DNA from 2 places in the Streptomyces sp. NRRL B-3229 genome. Region 2 is predicted to be linked to the other one. Evidence: riboswitches for the same ligand, from Rfam matches in the RefSeq annotation. Region 2 holds a riboswitch; the other holds the start of a gene.

Region 1 (9,369 bases), on a different contig from region 2:
GTGTCCGCTTCATGGAGGGCGCGGTCCTGTCCGTGCCGATCGTCGGCACGTACCTGTCGTTCTTCCTGTTCGGCGGAGAGTTCCCGGGCGGCGACTTCGTGGCCCGCTTCTACTCGATCCACGTCCTGCTGCTGCCGGGCATCATGCTCGGCCTGGTCGTCGGCCACCTGATCCTGGTCTTCTACCACAAGCACACGCAGTTCGCGGGCCCCGGCAAGACCAACAACAACGTCGTCGGCATGCCGCTGCTGCCGGTCTACATGGCCAAGGCCGGAGGCTTCTTCTTCCTGGTCTTCGGTGTCATCGCGGCCATCGCGGCCATCGCCTCGATCAACCCGATCTGGTCGATGGGCCCCTACCGTCCCGACCAGGTGTCCACGGGCGCCCAGCCGGACTGGTACATGGGCTTCTCCGAGGGCCTGATCCGCGTCATGCCGGGCTGGGAGATCAACTTCTGGGGGCACACGCTCGTCCTGGGCGTGTTCATCCCGCTGATGATCTTCCCGCTGGTCCTGGTCGCGATCGCGGTCTACCCGTTCATCGAGTCCTGGGTCACCGGCGACAAGCGCGAGCACCACATCCTGGACCGCCCGCGCAACGCCCCGACACGGACCGCGTTCGGTGTCGCGTGGATCACCTGGTACTTCGTGCTGCTGGTCGGTGGTGGAAACGACCTCTGGGCCACCCACTTCCACCTGTCGATCAACGCCATCACCTGGTTCGTGCGGGTCGCGTTCTTCGTCGCCCCGGTCCTGGCGTTCGTCGCCACGAAGCGGATCTGCCTCGGCCTCCAGCGCCGCGACAAGGACAAGGTGCTGCACGGCCGCGAGTCCGGCATCATCAAGCGCCTGCCGCACGGTGAGTTCATCGAGGTGCACGAGCCGCTCAGCCAGGAGCAGCTGCACACGCTCACGGCGCACGAGCAGTACAAGCCGGCCGAGATCGGCCCCACGGTCGACGCGAACGGCGTCGAGCGCAAGGTCGGCCGCTCCGAGAAGCTGCGTGCCAAGCTCAGCGAGGCGTACTACGGCGAGGAAGCCCAGATCGCCAAGCCGACCGTCGAGGAGTACAAGGAGATCACGAGCGGCCACGGCCACCACTGATCACTGCTTGTCGCTGCGCTCGCCACGCGCGGTAGCAAGGGCCCGTCCGGTTCGCCGGACGGGCCCTTTCCCGTGCGGGTCGGTGGGGGCTCGTCCGAGGGCCGGACGTGGCCCTGTGGCGTGCTGCGGGCTGGATAGGGTGTCAGCACACTTTTCTACGACATCTGGAGCGGCCCCATGAGCGCTGTGACCCCCGCTGGAGGCGACACCGCGGCGGGCCGTTCCTGGCCCGAGGTGCTGAACGCCCTGCTGTACGGCCGTGACCAGAGCGCCGACGCGACGGCGTGGGCGATGGACCGGATCATGCAGGGCGAGGCGACCGACGCGCAGACCGCCGGTTTCGTGGTCGCCCTCAGAGCCAAGGGCGAGACGGTCGAGGAGATCAACGGGCTGGTGCGGACGATGTACGCGCACGCCAATGTGATCGAGGTCCCCGGACGGACGGTCGACATCGTCGGCACCGGCGGCGACGGCGCCAAGACCGTCAACATCTCCACGATGTCGGCGATCGTCGTGGCCGGCACCGGTGCCACGGTCGTGAAGCACGGCAACCGGGCCGCCTCCTCCGCGTCCGGCGCCTCGGACGTCCTGGAGAAGCTCGGCGTCAACCTGGAGCTGACCCCGCAGCGGGTGGCCGAGGTGGCCGGCGAGGCCGGTATCACCTTCTGCTTCGCGATCAAGTTCCATCCGGCGCTGCGGCACGCGGGCGCCGCCCGCGGTCAGTTGGGCATCCGCACGGTGTTCAACATCCTCGGCCCGCTGACCAACCCCGCCCGGGTGCGGTCCCAGGCGGTCGGGGTCGCCGATCCACGCATGGCACCCGTCGTCGCGGGCGTCTTCGCCGAGCGCGGCAACTCCTCCCTGGTCTTCCGCGGTGACGACGGCCTCGACGAGCTGACGACCACCTCGACCTCCCACGTCTGGGTCGTCCGCGACGGCAAGGTCACCGAGGAGAGCTTCGACCCCCGGGACGTCGGCATCGACCTGGTGCCGGTGGAGGCCCTGCGCGGCGGCGACCCGGCGTACAACGCGGAGGTCGCCAGGAAGCTCCTGGACGGCGAGAGAGGCCCGGTCCGGGACGCCGTACTCCTGAACTCGGCGGCCGCGCTGGTCGCCCTGGACCCGGGCACCGGGACGCTGGCCGAGCAGCTGCGGGCCGGGATGGACAAGGCCGCGGAGTCGATCGACTCCGGGGCGGCCAAGCGGACCCTGGAGCGCTGGGTGGCCGCGAGCAACGCCTAGCGTCCGGCGGGGTGTCGTCCCGCGATCCGGACACGGGTTGCGGGACGACGATCACCTCGCGTAGGTTTTTTGACCAGGTCATGAGTGACAGTCATGAGGCCCCGGCCGACTGTCCGGCAACCCTCCGTCCGTGGCGGGGTGCCCCGGGTGAAGACCAGGCCGTAGGCAGCGAGGTCTGCGGCAAGCGCGGATCCCTCACGAACCAGGGATCCTGGTCGTTCGAGGAGTCTTCCGTGAGCAAGCGAATGCGATAGGGCGCCGAGCCCCCTCTCCGCACATCCATCTCACTTTTCTCTTTCCACGGGAGTTCCCCATGTCTGTCTCCACCGCTGCCTCCACCCAGACCATTTGTGCGCAGCTGCCCGTTCTGGGCAGGGATGTCACCGTCCCGCTCGTGACCGGCGGCGAAGTCACCTACGCGGCGCTCGACTACGCGGCCAGCGCCCCCGCCCTCCAGCGCGTCTGGGACGACGTGGCGGCGTACGCGCCCTACTACGGCAGTGTGCACCGCGGGGCCGGCTACCTCTCCCAGCTGTCGACGGACCTCTTCGAGAACGCCCGCAGGACCGTCACCGAGTTCCTGGACTGCCGCGACGACGACCAGCTGATCTTCACCCGGTCGACCACCGACTCGCTCAACCTCCTCGCCGCCGCCCTCCCCGCCGACTGCCAGGTCTTCGTCTTCGAGACCGAGCACCACGCGAGCCTTCTGCCCTGGCAGGACGCCCGGGTCAGCTACCTCGACGCCCCCCGCACCCCGCGGCAGGCCGTCGAGACCCTGGAGAAGGCCCTCGCCGCCCGTGACCCGCAGGGCCCGGCCCTGGTCTGCGTCACCGGCGCCTCCAACGTCACCGGCGAACTGTGGCCGGTCCGCGAGCTGGCCGCCGCCGCCCACGCCCACGGCGCCCGGATCGTCCTGGACGCCGCCCAGCTGGCCCCGCACCACCCGGTGAGCGTCCGTGACCTGGACGTCGACTGGGTCGCCTTCTCCGGCCACAAGCTCTACGCCCCGTTCGGCTCCGGCGTCCTGGCCGGCCGTGCCGACTGGCTCAAGGCGGCCGACCCCTACCTCGCCGGCGGTGGCGCCAGCCGCAAGGTCACCCGGCGTGAGGACGGGGGAGTGGACGTGGAGTGGCACGACACCGCCGCCCGCCACGAGGCCGGCTCCCCGAACGTCATCGGCGCCTACTCCATCGCCTCGGCCTGCAAGGCCCTCACCGAGGCCGGCTTCGACACCCTGGTCGCCCGTGAGCAGCACCTGATCGCCAAGGTCCGCGAAGGGCTGGCGGAGGTCCCCGAGGTGCGCGTCCTGTCCCTGTTCGGCGACGACGCCCCCCGCGTCGGCGTGATCTCCTTCGTCGTCGAGGGCTGGAACAGCTCCCACTTCGCCGCAGCGCTCTCCGCCGAGTACGGCATCGGCGTCCGCGACGGCCTCTTCTGCGCCCACCCGCTCGTCCGCACCCTCCTCGGCAGCGACCCGCAGACCCAGGGCGAGTGCGGGGCTCCCGAGGCGGCGCCCGGCGAGAAGTCCCTGAACGCGATCCGGGTGAGTTTCGGCGCGGGCACCCCGGACGAGCACGTGGAGCGTTTCGTGAAGGCCGTGAAGGAACTGGTCGCCGATGGTGCGAAGTGGCAGTACCGCACCGAGGACGGGCGCTGCGTCCCGGCCGTCTGACCAACTGGCCCCTCCCTACGGCGTATACGCTCGCCCGAGAGCCGTACGAGGCAGGGGGAGCACGGGGTGCAGGAGCTGCGGGAGACCGATCCGCGGACCATCGGACCGTACGGGGTCCTGGGCAGACTCGGGTCGGGCGGCATGGGCGAGGTGTACCTCGCCGAGGCGCGGGGCGGGCTCAGGCTCGCGGTGAAGGTGGTCCGCGCCGAGCACGCCGAGGACCGCACCTTCCGCGCCCGGTTCCGGCACGAGGTGCGGGCGGCGCAGACCGTCGGCGGAGCCGGCACCTACACCGCGCGGGTCGTGGACGCCGACACCGAGGCCGCGCGGCCGTGGATGGCCAGCGAGTTCGTGGCGGGCCCCAACCTGCGGGACGCGGTGCTCGACCGGGGGCCGCTGGGCGCGGACGCGGTACGGCTGCTGACGGGGGCGCTGGCCGAGGCGCTCGCCGCGATCCACACCAAGGGCCTGGTGCACCGGGACCTCAAGCCCTCCAACATCCTGCTCGCGCCCGACGGGCCCCGGGTCATCGACTTCGGGATCGTCCGGGCGCTGGAAGGGACCGCGCTGACCCGGACCGGGGTGGTCGTCGGCTCGGTGGGCTATCTCTCGCCCGAGCAGATCCGCAACGGCGCCCAGGTGGTGCCGGCCAGCGACGTGTTCTCCCTGGGCGCGGTCCTCGCGTACGCGTCCGGCGGGAAGGAACCGTTCGGCGAGGGGCAGGACTCGGTCGTCCTGCTGCGGATCCTGACCGGGGACGTCGACCTGTCCGCCGTACCGGAGGAGCAGCTGCCGCTGGTGGAGGCCTGTCTGCGGGACGATCCCGCCAGGCGGCCGACCCCCGCCGAACTGGTCGCGGCCGTGGGGCACACCGCCGGCTCGCTGCGGGAGGGCCTGCGCGAGGGGTGGTTCTCCGGAGGGCCGCCGACCGTGGCCCTCGGTGCCGACGAGCGCTGGGTGCCGGAGGACGGCTCGCGGGAGCGGCTCAGCGGGGTGGAGTACATGGCGCCCATGACGACGGTCACCGACGTGCCCGAGACCACCGGCCCCGGCGCGGCGAAGCCCTCGCGGCGCCGGATCCTGGCGGCCTGCGCCGGTGGCGCGGGGGCCGTGGGCGCCGGGGGGCTCGGCTGGTGGCTGCTGCGGGGCTCCTCGCACACGGCCGCCTCCGCGGGCGCGGGACGCTCCGTGCAGGGCGGCCCGGTCGCGGCCGAGGTGGGATGGACGTACGCCGTGCAGGGGCTCGGCGGGCGGCGCGGCCCCTGTGCCGCCGTCCCGCCCGACGGCACCCGGGTGTACGTCGGCGGTGCGGACGGCACGATGCACGCCCTGGACCTGGCCGGCCGGCCGGTGTGGCGGACCGCGCTGGGCGGCGAGGCCATGTCCCCGCTCGCCACCGCGGACGGCGTGTACTGCCTGCTGGAGAACGACCGGGAAGGCGCCTCCGCGCTGTGCGCGCTCGGTCCGCGCGGCAAGGTCCGCTGGAAGAAGGCCTTCGCCGCGAACAGCCAGTTCCCGGTGGCCTCCGGACGCCTGGTCCTGGTCTCCTACGGCGACGGCTCGGACGCGGGCGGGGTGCGCGCCTACGCCCCCGACGGCAGTGTGCGCTGGTCCACGCCCACGGGTGCGGCGCCCACCAGCGAGCCCCTGGTGGCGGACGGGGTGGTGTACGTCGGCACCTTCGGGGACGAGGTGCAGGCCCTGGACGCGAGGACCGGCAGGCGGCTCTGGGCCACGAAGGCCGGCGCCGACACCGGGCGGCCCGCGCTGGTCGGCGACACGCTGATGGTCGGCTCCGGCGGCGAGCAGATGCTGCACGGCCTCAGCCGCGCGGGCAGGCTCCTGTGGAACTCGGCCAACGACAAGGTGTACGGCAGCCGCTACTTCACCTGCGTGCCCTTCGCGGGGCTCGGCGTCACCGCGTCCGACTTCGAGCTCGTCGCCCTCGACCCCACCGACGGATCGACCGCGTGGTCCTTCCGGTTCACCGACGACGGGAGCCAGTACAGCGACCCGGTGGTCCACGGCGACACCGTCTACGTGCGGCGGGGTTCGACGCTCTACGGTCTCGACCGCAAGGGCCGGCGGGTCTGGCAGAAGCGGGTCGAGGGCGGTGCGTCGGTCGGCACCCAGTCACCGGTCGTCCGCAACGGCCGGGTCTACGTCGCGACCGCGGACGGCATCACGGCGCTCGCGCTGGACTCCTAGCCGCCGGGGCCGGTCAGATGTCGAGGCCGGTCAGCTGTCGAGGCCGATCGCGAAGGCGGCCTCCAGGTCGTGCTGGGAGTACGTGCGGAAGGCCACGTGGGTGTCGGTGGCCTCCACGCCGGGGATCTTGCTGATGCTGCCTGGAATGACCTCGGCGAGGTCCTCGTGCTGCTTCACCCGGACCATGGCGATCAGGTCGTACGTGCCCGTCACGGAGAAGACCTCGCTCACGGACTCCAGCGCGGCGATCCGCTCCGCGATCTCGGGGATCCGGTCCACGCTGGTCTTGATGAGGACGATCGCGGTGATCACGGCTGGTTCTCTCCCTCGGGGGCCGGAGCTGGGGCGGCCCTCACTCTAGTCGTAGGGCCGAAACGCACCCAGGCGAAGGCCAGGCCCAGGCCGAAGCCCACCACGTGGGCGAGATAGGCCACCCCCGGCCCCTCGTTCGCCCGGCCCGCGGCCAGCCACTGGAGCGTCGCCCAGAACGGCAGGACGACCCAGGCCGGGAAGCGCAGCGGGAGGAAGAAGAGGAACGGCAGGAGACTGGTCACCCGGGCTCGGGGGAACAGGAAGAGGAACGCCCCGAGGACCGCGGAGATCGCCCCGGACGCGCCGACCAGGGACTGCTCCGAGCCGGCGTTGGCGGCCGCGTAGCCCAGCAGGGCGAGGTAGCCGCAGCCGAGGTAGAAGAGGAGGAACTGCACCCGGCCCATCCGTTCCTCGGTCATCACGCCGAAGACGTAGAGGAAGAGCATGTTGCCCAGCAGGTGCACCCAGCTGCCGTGGATGAACAGCGCGGTGGCGGGGGACAGGGCGGCGCCGGCGGAGCCCTCGAAGAGCTCGGCGGGGACCACGCCCCAGCGGTGGAAGTAGGCCCGCTGGGCGGCCAGGAGAGCGTCGCCGTGGCCGTAGGCCGGATTGAGGCCGGACGCGGGGCCGACCAGGAAGACCAGGAAGCACAGTGCGATCAGGCCGTAGGTGACCGGTGCCGGCCCCCGAAGCGACCTGCTTGCTCCACCGACCGTCACCCTCCAGTTGCGGATCATGAACACAGAGCATGACGTAACGGGACGCAAGCCGACAGACCGCCTCGCCGCCGTGGACGCCCGAGCGGCGAGTACCCGCCAGGCCGTAGGGTTACGTGCCACACCCCGGGAGCCCGGAGTGTCGCGGACAATAGAAGGCCTAGAAGGAAAGAGCACAGTCACGATGACGGTTCCCCTCCCGACCGCCTCGACGCGGTGGCGCTGCACCCTCTGCGGCAACCTCACGCGCTTCGACGTGACCCGCTCGTCGAAGGTCGTCGAGTACGTCCACCTCGACCTGGCCGGAGAGCCGAAGGTCGAGGAGCGCGAGGTGGTCAGTGAGACCATCGAGTCGGTGCGGTGCCGCTGGTGCAACGCCGTGGACCAGGTGGAACTCGTCGACAGGCCGGGCGCCGACTCCTGAGCGGAGCGGCCCCGCAGGTATTGGGGTGTGACGGATGGTGGAGACCACGGGCGGGGGGCCGGGCGACGGCGCCGCCGAGGTGCTCGACCGTCCGCTGCCCGACGGTGTGCGGCGCCGGGTCGTGCACATCGTCTCGGAGGGCTTCGGCGGGCTGACCGTCGGCGAGCTGCCCGCCCAGCTGCGGCAGTACGCCCGGTTCGCGCCCAACCGGCGCGCCAAGTTCGCGGGCAACGCGATGGCGGCCGCGCTGGAGACCGATCCGCTGTTCCGGCAGCGCATCGCGGAGAAGTTCAGAGAGACCCAGCCGGAGCTGTGCGGTGCTCTGGACTCCGGTGCGCCGCCCCCGGCCGCGGATCCGCTCGAGGTGGCGGCCGCGGCCTATGTGCTGCGGCCCACCGGCTGGGTCAAACTGGTCACCGCGGCCGGCGAGGAGGCCCTGCGCGCGGACGCCGAGCGGGCCGACGAAGAGGCCCGTGCCGAGCTGGAGCGGCTGCGCGAGGAGCTCGCGGCGGCGCGTGACCAGACGCGCGTCGAGACCGAGCGGCTGCGCACCGAGCTGGAATCGGCCAAGAAGGAAGCCGAATCGCTTCACCGCAAACTCCGTGCGGCCCACAGCGACGTCAAGCGCGGCGAGGCGGCCCTGCGCAAGGTGCAGGGCGAGATGGACGCCGTACGCGCGGAGGGGCAGGCCCAGGTGTCGGCCGCGGAGAGCGAGACGCGGCGCCTGAAGGCCCGGCTCGGGGAGGCGGAGGCCGCCCTGGAGGCCACGCGCAGAGCGGCGCGGGAGGGGCGCAGCGTCGAGGACATGCGTGTGCGTCTGCTGCTGGACACCGTGCTGGACGCGGCCCAAGGGCTGCGCCGGGAGCTGGCGTTGCCGCCCGTCTCCGTACGGCCCGCGGAGACCGTGGACGCGGTCGAACCGGGCCGCATGACCCCGAAGGACATCGCCGCGCGGGCCCTGTCGGACAACGACCCGGCGATCCTGGACCAGCTTCTCGCCCTGCCCCAGGCGCACTTGGTGGTCGACGGCTACAACGTGACCAAGACCGGCTATCCCCAGATGCCGCTGGAGAAGCAGCGCCTGAGGCTCCTCGGGCAGCTCTCCCAGCTCGCCGCGCAGACCGGCGCCGAGGTGACCTGTGTCTTCGACGGGGCCGAGCTGGCCGCGCCGGTGCTGCTCGCGCCGCCGCGCGGGGTGCGGGTGCTGTTCTCCAAGGCGGGGGTCACCGCCGACGAGTTGATCCGCCAGCTGGTGCGCGCGGAGCCGCCCGGACGGCCGGTGATCGTCGCCTCCACCGACCGCGAGGTCGCCGACGGCATCGCCAAGGCGGGGGCACGACCGGTCGCGTCCGCGGTACTGCTGAAGCGGCTGTCCTAAACCTTGAAGTTAGAGGTTTAACGCCCGAATTGGCCGCTATCGTCACGCAACGTAGGGTCAAGCCGACATCACTGCACGTGAGTTGTGTGTAAAGAATGCATGGCGTGACGGGATTTTGCTCCTGAGGATTTGAACTGATCACGGGAAGGTCACTAGGGTCTGGGCTCGAACCTCCGAGCGGGTGATCACTCAAAAGAAGGAGTTCACCTCCGTGGCGTCCCACCGTCGACCCAAGCAGCAGAGCCGAGTGCGCGTGACCGTGCTCACCACCGCAGCTGCTGCCGCCGTAGCCCTCAGCGCCAACGCCGCCA
Region 2 (9,369 bases):
CGGCCAGGGTGTCCACGGCGTGCTGCCAGACCTCCCGGGCCTTCGGGTCGTCGGCGTCCACGGCCCTCGCGCAGTCCGCCGCGTCCGCCTCCGGGTTCCCGGTGACCGCGGCCCAGGTCTCGCTGACCGCCGCCGCGGAGGCGTACCGCTCCAGGCAGCCCCGCTGGCCGCAGGGGCAGGGCGTGCCCCCGGGCCGTACGACGACGTGGCCGATCTCGCCCGCGAAGCCGTGTGCGCCCGCTTCCACCCGGCCTGCGATGCCGATCGCGCCCGCGATGCCGGTGCCCAGGGCGACGAAGAGGTAGCGGTCGGTGCCCCGGCCGGCTCCGATGCGGCCCTCCGCGAGACCGCCGGTGCGGACGTCGTGGCCGAGGGCCACCGGGGCGCCGCCGAGGCGGTCGGTGAGCAGCGCCCGCAGGGGGACGTCCCGCCAGCCCAGGTTGGCGGCGTAGGCGGCGACGCCGTGCTGCTCGTCGACGATGCCGGGGACGGCGACGCCGGCCGCGAGCGCGGGGGCGCCGAGGTGCTCGGTGCCGTACGCGCGCAGCTCGGCGGCGAAGTCGAGGATGCCTTCGACGACCGCGTCCGGTCCGCGCTCGCGGCCGGTCGCCCGGCGGGCCTGGTGCAGCAGTTCGCCGCCCGCGCCGACCAAGGCCGCCTTCATCCCGGTGCCGCCCACGTCGAGGGCGATGACATGTCTCACGGGGGACAGTGTGGCCCTTCGACCCGCAAGAGGTCTAGTCCACTTACGTGGTGTAGACCTTAGGGCAGAGATATGTATGACTTTTCGAAAGTTTCGAACGTGAGTGTGGGGCGGTTGTCGGTGCGGCGGCGTAGGACGGGAACGATCGCGGCGGTGTCCGCACTGGGTATGACGGCCGCTCTGAGCGGCTGCGGCCTGGGCGGCGGATCGGACGAGGTGACGCTGAGACTGGTCGCCGCCGACTACGGCGACAGCGCCGCCAACAGCTCCCGGAAGTACTGGGACAAGCTCGTCAAGGAGTACGAGGCGAAGCACTCCGGCGTGAGGATCGACGTCAGCGTGTACTCGTGGACCGACGTCGACCGCAAGGTCAAGGAACTCGTCGCCGCCGGGGAGGCGCCCGACATGGCGCAGATCGGCTCGTACGCCGACTACGCGGACAAGGGGCTGCTCTACAAGGCCGACGACCTGATCGGGATCCGCGAGCAGGCCGACTTCGTCGCGCAGCTCGGTGCCGCGGGGCGGATCAACGGGATGCAGTACGGGATGCCGTTCGCCGCGTCCACCCGGCTCCTCTTCTACAACAAGACCCTCTTCGCCGACGCCGGGCTCACCCCGCCCAAGACGTGGAAGCAGCTGGCCGCCGACGCCGAGGCGCTCAAGGCGGACGGGGTGAAGTACCCGTACGCGCTGCCGCTCGGCCCGGAGGAGGCACAGGCCGAGACCATGCAGTGGCTGCTCAGCGGGGGCGGCGGGTACATCGACTCCGTCGGCACGTACGGCATCGACTCCGACGAGAACGTCACGACGATGAACTGGCTCAAGGACGACCTCGTGGGCAGGGGGCTGACCGGGCCCGTCGCTCCGGCGAAGCTCAACCGGGCCGCCGCGTTCTCGGCGTTCGCCGCGGGAGACGTCGGCATGCTCAACGGGCATCCCTCGCTTATGAAGATCGCCGCCGACAAGGGCGTGAAGTTCGGGATGGTGCCCATGCCGGGGGCGGGTGGGCCGACCAAGAACTCCATGGGCGTCGCCGACTGGATGACGGCCTTCAAGCAGAACGGCCACGCCGAGCAGGTGGGGGACTTCCTCGACTTCGTGTACAGCGAGAAGAACGTGCTCGCGTTCTCGCGGGAGTACGACCTGCTGCCGGTGACCAACTCCGCGTCCACGACGATGAGCCGGGCCTCCCGGGACGCCGACCTCAAGCCCTTCCTCGACGCGCTGCCCACCGCCGAACTGCCGCCGGTGGGCAAGACGTCCTGGGCGTCGGTGAGCGCGGCGGTGAAGAAGCGGATCGGATCGGCGGTGAGCTCCGGCGGGAGCCCCGAAGAGGTGCTGCGGGCGCTTCAGCTGACCGCGCAGAACGCCGAGTAGTCGCGTTGTCGGTCGCGCAGAACGCCGAATAGTCGCGTTGTCGGTGGCGCAGTCGTGTTGTCAGTGGCGGGGGCTACCGTTTTCGGCATGGAGCATCCGGAGCTGGACCGCAGGGAGCGGGACGTCCTCGCCCTGGAGCGCCGCGGCTTTTCCGGCCCCGGCGCGAAGGAGCGCGCGATACGCGAGGAGCTGGGCCTGGCGCCGGTCCGCTACTACCAGCTCCTCAACGCCCTGCTGGACGACGAACGCGCCCTGGCCCACGACCCGGTGACGGTGAACAGACTGCGCCGGGTACGGGAGGCGCGGCGCTCCGAGCGGTAGCCGCCGGCGGCGGGCGGGCCGGGAGGACGCGGTGGGCCGTCCGGTCAGGTGAGGTGTTCGGCCAGCGTGCGCAGCAGGGTCACCACGCCGTCCGGGCCGTCCACCACCAGGTCGGCGCGTTTGCGCAGCTCCGTGACCTCGTCGCTGCCGCTGCACACCAGGAGGCCGGGGGTTCCGGTGGTGCGGAGGCTCTCGACCGTGGAGAAGGCCGGGAGGTCGCCGAGGTCGTCGCCGGCGTAGAGGACGGACGTGGCGGACAGCTCGCGGACGTGGGTCTGAAGGGCCACGCCCTTGTCCATGCCCGGCGGCCGCAGTTCCAGGACCAGTCGGCCGGGTTCGACGATCAGGCCGTGCCGGACCGCCAGGTCGGTGAGGGGGGTGCGGAGCGCGTCGAACGCTGCCTGCGGATCCGGGGCCCGGCGGGTGTGGACGGCCACCGCCCGGCCGCCCTTCTCCTCGATCCAGGCGCCGGTGCCGTCGAGGAGGGCGGGCAGCTCCGCGCCGACCGCCGCCACACCCGGGTGCGGTTCCGGCGCCGTGACCTCGCCCGTCGCCGCGTCCCAGCGCTCCGCGCCGTAGTGGCCGAGGACGGTCAGGTGCTCCAGACCGGCGACGCCCGCGAAGCCGCCGTAGCGGACCGCGACCTCGGCCGGGCGGCCGGTGATCACCGCCACCGAGGCCACCTTCGGGGCCAGCGCGGCGAGCACCGACACCGCCTCCGGATGGGCCCGCGCCCGCTCCGGATCCGCCACGATCGGCGCGAGCGTCCCGTCGAAGTCCAGCCCGATCACCGCTCCGCGCGGGTGCGAGAGGAGTGCCTGGAGACCGTCGTGGCCGGCGGGGGTGCCGGGCGTGGGAAGGCTCATGCGTCCAGTGCCTTCAGCGCGTTCAGCTGGTCCAGGAACCACTGGGCCGGAGGCAGGGCCGTGGCCGCCGCGGCCAGCCGCTTCGCGCGTTCGGCGCGGTCGTGCGGCGGCAGCGTCAACGCCTCGTGCAGGGCCGCCGCCGTCTGTTCGACGTCGTACGGGTTGACCGTGATCGCGTCCTCGCCCAGCTCCTCGTACGCCCCGGCCTCCCGTGACAGCACCAGCGCACACCCCTCGTCGGAGACCACCGGCACCTCCTTCGCGACCAGGTTCATACCGTCCCGGATCGGGTTGACCAGCGCCACGTCGGCCAGCCGGTACGCGGCGAGCGAGCGGGCGAAGTCGTCCTTGACGTGCAGCACGACCGGCGTCCAGCCCGGTGTGCCGAACGCGTCGTTGATCTCGTCGGCGACCCGCTGCACCTCGGCCGTGTAGTCCCGGTACACCGCGAGGTCCTGCCGGGACGGGTACGCGAACGCCACGTGCACGACCCGCTCCCGCCACTCGGGCCGCGACTCCAGCAGCCGCCGGTAGGCCAGCAGCCCGCGCACGATGTTCTTGGACAGCTCGGTCCGGTCCACCCGCACGATCGTCTTCCGGCCCGCGCCGATCTCCTCGCGCAGACCGACGATGCGCTCCTCGACATCGGCCGCGTGCGACCGCTCGCGCAGGAAGTCCGCGTCAGCGCCCAGCCCGTGCACCCCGACCTGCGTGTCCCCGAGCCCGCCCGCGCACTCCGTGGCGCAGGCCGTGAAGGCGTCCGCCCACCTGCGGGTGAGGAAACCGAGCCGGTCGGCGCCGAGCATGCCGCGCAGGAGCTGCGCCGCGATGTCGTCCGGCAGCATCCGGAAGTAGTCCACCGGCGCCCACGGCGTGTGCGAGAAATGGCTGATCCGCAGGTCCGGGCGGAGTTCGCGGAGCATCCCCGGCACCAGACACAGGTGGTAGTCCTGCACCAGGACCGCCGCCCCCTCGGCCGCCTCCTCCGCCAGCGCCTCGGCGAAGGCGCGGTTGTACGTCTCGTACGACGCCCACTGGCGCCGGAACTCCGCGTCGAAGACCGGCTCCAGCGGGGTCTGGTACAGCAGGTGGTGGACGAACCACAGCACCGAGTTGGCGACGCCGTTGTACGCGTCCGCGTGCACGTCGGCGGGGATGGCGAGCATCCGCACGCCGTCCTCGCCGACGCCCTGCGCCACGGCCTCGCGGTCGCCGTCGGAGAGCGCCGAGCACACCCACAGGGCGCCGGCGTCGGGGCCGATCGCGGACAGGCCGGAGACCAGGCCGCCGCCGCCACGCTTCGCTGTGAGTTCGCCGTTCTCCTGGAGCTCGTACGAGACGGGGCCTCGGTTGGATGCGACCAGTACCTGGGCGTTGTGCGAGGGAGCCATGCCTCGACATCTAGCCCAGTGTCGAACCGCTCAAACGTTCCCGTCTCGTCTTCGGCCGCGGGACGGTGGGGGCTGGTCGCGCAGTTCCCCGCGCCCCTGAGTAGATCTACGCAGCCTTTCTCTTCATGTACTCCGGGATTTCCGTCATCGGCGGGCGTTCCTCCGTGTCGACCGAGTAGGTGCGGGGCTCGAAGCCCTCCTGCCCCCGTTCGAACTGCGTGAGGGACGGGCGGATCAGGTGGCCGCGGGCCAGGCGGAGCTGGGCCGTGCGGTAGATCGCCGCCGACATGCGGCCCAGGGCCTGGCCGTCCTGGTGGCGGTGCTTGCGGACGCCGACGTCGACCTGGGCGAGGGCGTCCAGGCCCACCAGGTGCAGCGCGTCGACCAGCATGCCCAGCTCGACGCCGTAGCCCACGGGGAACGGCAGCTGCTCCAGGAGGCTGCGGCGGGCCGCGTACTCGCCGCCGAGCGGCTGCACGAAGCCGGCCAGCTGCGGCCAGTGCATGTTCAGCAGCGGGCGCGCCATGAGCTCGGTGACCCGGCCGCCCTGACCGGCCGCGCCGCCCAGAGGACGGTCGTACATGCCCTTGACCAGGTCGACCCCGGGTTCGGTGAGCAGCGGGCCGACGATGCCCAGGACGAAGTCCGAGGAGAACTCCTTCAGGTCGGCGTCGATGAAGCAGACGATGTCCCCGCGGGTGACCAGCAGGGAGCGCCACAGGACCTCGCCCTTGCCCGGGAGAGCGGGCAGCCTGGGCAGGATCTCGTCGCGGTGCACCACGGTGGCGCCGGCCGCGGCGGCGACCTCGGAGGTGCGGTCGGTCGACCCCGAGTCGACGACGACGATCTCGTCGACGAGCGGAACCTGCCGCACCAGGTCGTGACGTATCACGGAGACGATGTCACCGACCGTCTCCTCCTCGTTGAGCGCGGGCAGCACGACACTGACCGTCTGCCCGGTGCGCTGCTTGGCGGCCATGATCTGGTGGAGCGGGCGATCGGTCACCGACCAGGAGCGGGTACTCAGCCAGCGCTCGACTTCTTCCAGCACGTAGGCGGCTCCTTCGTGTGTGGTCCGGGTGATCCGTCTCGCGGTTCGGACGGACTATCTCAACTGTCCTGGTTGTCGGTTACAGTCTTGAACAACGCGGGTGACCATCGCATGTCCTGGATCGCCCGCCGACCACAACTTCATACCGCTCATCCAGAGGGGCAGAGGGATACGGCCCGATGAAGCCCCGGCAACCCTCCAGTCGGTTCTCGTAGATCACCGTTGATCATTTCGCGAGGCTCCCGGCTAGGGAAGGTGCCAAATCCGTCTCACGGCGAAACGCGTCGTGAGGAAGATGAGGAGAAAGGGCCTCGCCTCCATGGCTGCGCAGACTGTTGCAAGCACCACGAACTCCGTCGACCTGGGTCCCGCCGCGGCACTGAGCTGCCGCGAGTGCGGTCACCGCGTGCCGCTCGGCCCGGTCTTCGCCTGCGAGGAGTGTTTCGGCCCGCTCGAGATCGCGTACGACTACTCGGCCTACGAAACCGAGGAGCTCCGCAAGCGGATCGAGGCGGGACCCGCGAACATCTGGCGTTACGCCCCGCTGCTGCCCGTCCCCGCGGACGTGGCGGACAAGCCCAACATCAACCCCGGCTGGACCCCCCTCGTGAAGGCCGACAACCTCGCCCGCGAGCTCGGGGTCACCGGCGGCCTGTACATCAAGGACGACTCCGGCAACCCGACGCACTCCTTCAAGGACCGCGTCGTCGCGCAGGCCCTGGAGGCGGCGCGCGCGTTCGGCTTCACCACTCTCTCCTGCTCCTCGACCGGCAACCTCGCCGGTGCGGTCGGTGCCGCCGCCGCCCGGGCCGGCTTCCGCTCGTGCGTGTTCATCCCGCACGACCTGGAGCAGGGCAAGGTCGTCATGGCCGCGATCTACGGCGGCGAGCTCGTCGGCATCGAGGGCAACTACGACGACGTGAACCGCTTCTGCTCCGAGCTGATCGGCGACCCGGCCGGCGAGGGCTGGGGCTTCGTGAACGTCAACCTGCGGCCGTACTACGCCGAGGGCTCCAAGACGCTGGCGTACGAGATCTGCGAGCAGCTCGGCTGGAAGCTCCCCGACCAGCTGGTCGTGCCGATCGCGTCCGGCTCCCAGCTCACGAAGATCGACAAGGGACTCCAGGAGCTGATCAAGCTCGGGCTCGTCGAGGACAAGCCGTACAAGATCTTCGGTGCGCAGGCGGAGGGGTGCAGCCCGGTCTCCGTCGCGTACAAGGCGGGGCACGACGTCGTACGGCCGCAGAAGCCGAACACCATCGCCAAGTCCCTCGCCATCGGGAACCCGGCGGACGGGCCGTACGTGCTGGACATCGCCCGTCGTACGGGGGGTGCCGTGGAGGACGTGAACGACGAGCAGGTCGTGGACGCGATCAAGCTGCTGGCGCGGACCGAGGGCATCTTCGCGGAGACCGCGGGTGGCGTGACCGTGGGTGTGGCCCGCAAGCTGATCGAGAACGGTGTCCTCGACCCGGCGAAGACCACGGTGGTGCTGAACACCGGCGACGGTCTCAAGACCCTGGACGCGGTGGCCGGTACCGGACTCACCGCCACGATTCGTCCGAACCTCGACTCTTTCCGAGAGGCTGGCCTCGCATGAGCGTCAACGTCCGCATCCCCACCATCCTGCGCACCTACACCGGCGGCCAGGCCGAGGTGCAGGCCGAGGGCGGGACCCTCGCCGAGGTCATCGCGGATCTGGAGAAGAACCACACCGGTATCGCCGCGCGCGTTCTCGACGACCAGGGCAAGCTGCGCCGGTTCGTCAATGTGTACGTGAATGACGACGACGTGCGGTTCGAGCAGGGGCTGGAGACGGCGACGCCCGACGGGGCGGGAGTCTCGATCATCCCGGCGGTCGCCGGCGGGTGAGCGTGACCCCGATCGCGACCGTGACCGTATGACTGGTCATTACCTTCGGTAACAGTAATTACCGAGTGTTCAACTGATTGCCCCCTCCGTGAGAGAAGCGGAGGGGGCAATTCTCTATGGTTGAGCGCGGTACAGTTGGGGAACCAGGGTCTTTCTCCTTGCCGTACGCATATGAGTTCTCGCTCCACATGCGATGAGAAGTAGCCAAAGTGTGTGCACTTTATGCGGCTTATGCGCCCTTTATGGGGCCCGACTTGCCCCGAATTCGGGCGAATTCTCACTACATTCCGGACCCCTTCCGTCCAGAATTCTCGTCCGATTGACCTGTTGCAGACGGCAGTTGGACAGATACATTCAGCCGCGGTCGACGCGTTCCGGCGCACGCCCCCAACCATGTGGGGGGTGAGGTCTGACCCGGATCCGCGAAGTGCGGATCCGTGCAAGGGCCAGTAATAGGGGAGTTAGGCATGGCTCAGGGCACCGTCAAGTGGTTCAACGCGGAGAAGGGGTACGGCTTCATCGCGGTCGACGGTGGTGCGGATGTATTCGTCCACTACAGCGCGATCCAGATGGACGGTTACCGCACCCTTGAAGAGGGCCAGCGGGTCGAGTTCGAGATCTCGCAGGGTCAGAAGGGGCCGCAGGCGGACATGGTCCGTCTCGCGACTGGCTGAAGCACGCGCCGGGTAACAACAGCGTCGTTCTTCTTTTCTTGAACGAAGGGCTCGTACCCCATGGGGAGTCATGGGTACGGGCCCTTCGTCATGCCTCGTCACGAGTCCCGGCATGTCCCCGTCACGCGCCCGCAACCCCGTCCCGGACCCTGCCCGATCCACGAGAGGCGCTTGCACTCGACCATGCCGAGTGCTAATCATTGGCGTTAGCACTCTGAAGGTGAGAGTGACAACGAAGGACCGGGTCGGTGAGGCCCGCAGGCCGGGTGGGGAAGGAACCCACGAGGTGTGCGAGCCGTCCGTCGCGGGCGCGGGCGCGGTCCGAAGGAATCACCCCCAGTCCTGGAGGGACCACTTCACATGGCCAAGATCATCGCGTTCGACGAGGAGGCGCGGCGCGGCCTCGAGCGCGGCATGAACCAGCTCGCGGACGCCGTCAAGGTGACGCTCGGCCCCAAGGGCCGCAACGTCGTCCTCGAGAAGAAGTGGGGCGCCCCCACGATCACCAACGATGGTGTCTCCATCGCCAAGGAGATCGAGCTCGAGGACCCGTACGAGAAGATCGGCGCCGAGCTGGTCAAGGAAGTCGCCAAGAAGACGGACGACGTCGCCGGTGACGGTACGACCACCGCGACCGTGCTCGCCCAGGCCCTGGTCAAGGAGGGCCTGCGCAACGTAGCCGCCGGCGCCAACCCCATGGCCCTCAAGCGCGGTATCGAGAAGGCCGTCGAGGCCGTCTCCGCCGCTCTCCTCGAGCAGGCCAAGGACGTCGAGACCAAGGAGCAGATCGCTTCCACGGCCTCCATCTCCGCCGCCGACACCCAGATCGGCGAGCTCATCGCCGAGGCCATGGACAAGGTCGGCAAGGAAGGCGTCATCACCGTCGAGGAGTCCCAGACCTTCGGTCTGGAGCTGGAGCTCACCGAGGGTATGCGCTTCGACAAGGGCTACATCTCGGCGTACTTCGCCACCGACATGGAGCGCATGGAGGCGTCGCTCGACGACCCCTACATCCTCATCGCCAACTCCAAGATCGGCTCCGTCAAGGACCTGCTCCCGCTCCTGGAGAAGGTCATGCAGTCGGGCAAGCCGCTGCTGATCATCGCCGAGGACG

The links. Region 2 has a riboswitch for S-adenosylmethionine ahead of thrC (threonine synthase). Riboswitches for the same ligand answer to the same signal wherever they lie in the genome.
Region 1: it holds a riboswitch for S-adenosylmethionine, as region 2 does, so the genes downstream of both, IF54_RS0116330 (aminotransferase class V-fold PLP-dependent enzyme) here and thrC (threonine synthase) in region 2, are expected to answer to the same signal.

Annotation. Positions count from the first base shown of each region.
Region 1 covers NZ_JOGP01000008.1:446,055-455,423, reverse strand. The annotation lists gene IF54_RS0116340 (cytochrome b) at 1-1,103, shown strand, start outside; gene trpD (anthranilate phosphoribosyltransferase) at 1,281-2,345, shown strand; SAM riboswitch class IV at 2,422-2,538, shown strand; gene IF54_RS0116330 (aminotransferase class V-fold PLP-dependent enzyme) at 2,659-4,020, shown strand; gene IF54_RS43905 (protein kinase domain-containing protein) at 4,087-6,228, shown strand; gene IF54_RS0116320 (Lrp/AsnC family transcriptional regulator) at 6,259-6,540, opposite strand; gene IF54_RS0116315 (rhomboid family intramembrane serine protease) at 6,537-7,277, opposite strand; gene IF54_RS0116310 (hypothetical protein) at 7,441-7,680, shown strand; gene IF54_RS0116305 (NYN domain-containing protein) at 7,715-9,058, shown strand; gene IF54_RS0116300 (NlpC/P60 family protein) at 9,270-9,369, shown strand, end outside.
Region 2 covers NZ_JOGP01000007.1:338,360-347,728, reverse strand. The annotation lists gene IF54_RS0113460 (ROK family protein) at 1-703, opposite strand, end outside; gene IF54_RS0113455 (extracellular solute-binding protein) at 872-2,080, shown strand; gene IF54_RS0113450 (DUF3263 domain-containing protein) at 2,168-2,401, shown strand; gene otsB (trehalose-phosphatase) at 2,446-3,267, opposite strand; gene IF54_RS0113440 (alpha,alpha-trehalose-phosphate synthase (UDP-forming)) at 3,264-4,658, opposite strand; gene IF54_RS0113435 (glucosyl-3-phosphoglycerate synthase) at 4,765-5,709, opposite strand; SAM riboswitch class I at 5,856-6,011, shown strand; gene thrC (threonine synthase) at 6,029-7,309, shown strand; gene IF54_RS0113425 (MoaD/ThiS family protein) at 7,306-7,581, shown strand; gene IF54_RS0113420 (cold-shock protein) at 8,049-8,255, shown strand; gene groL (chaperonin GroEL) at 8,616-9,369, shown strand, end outside.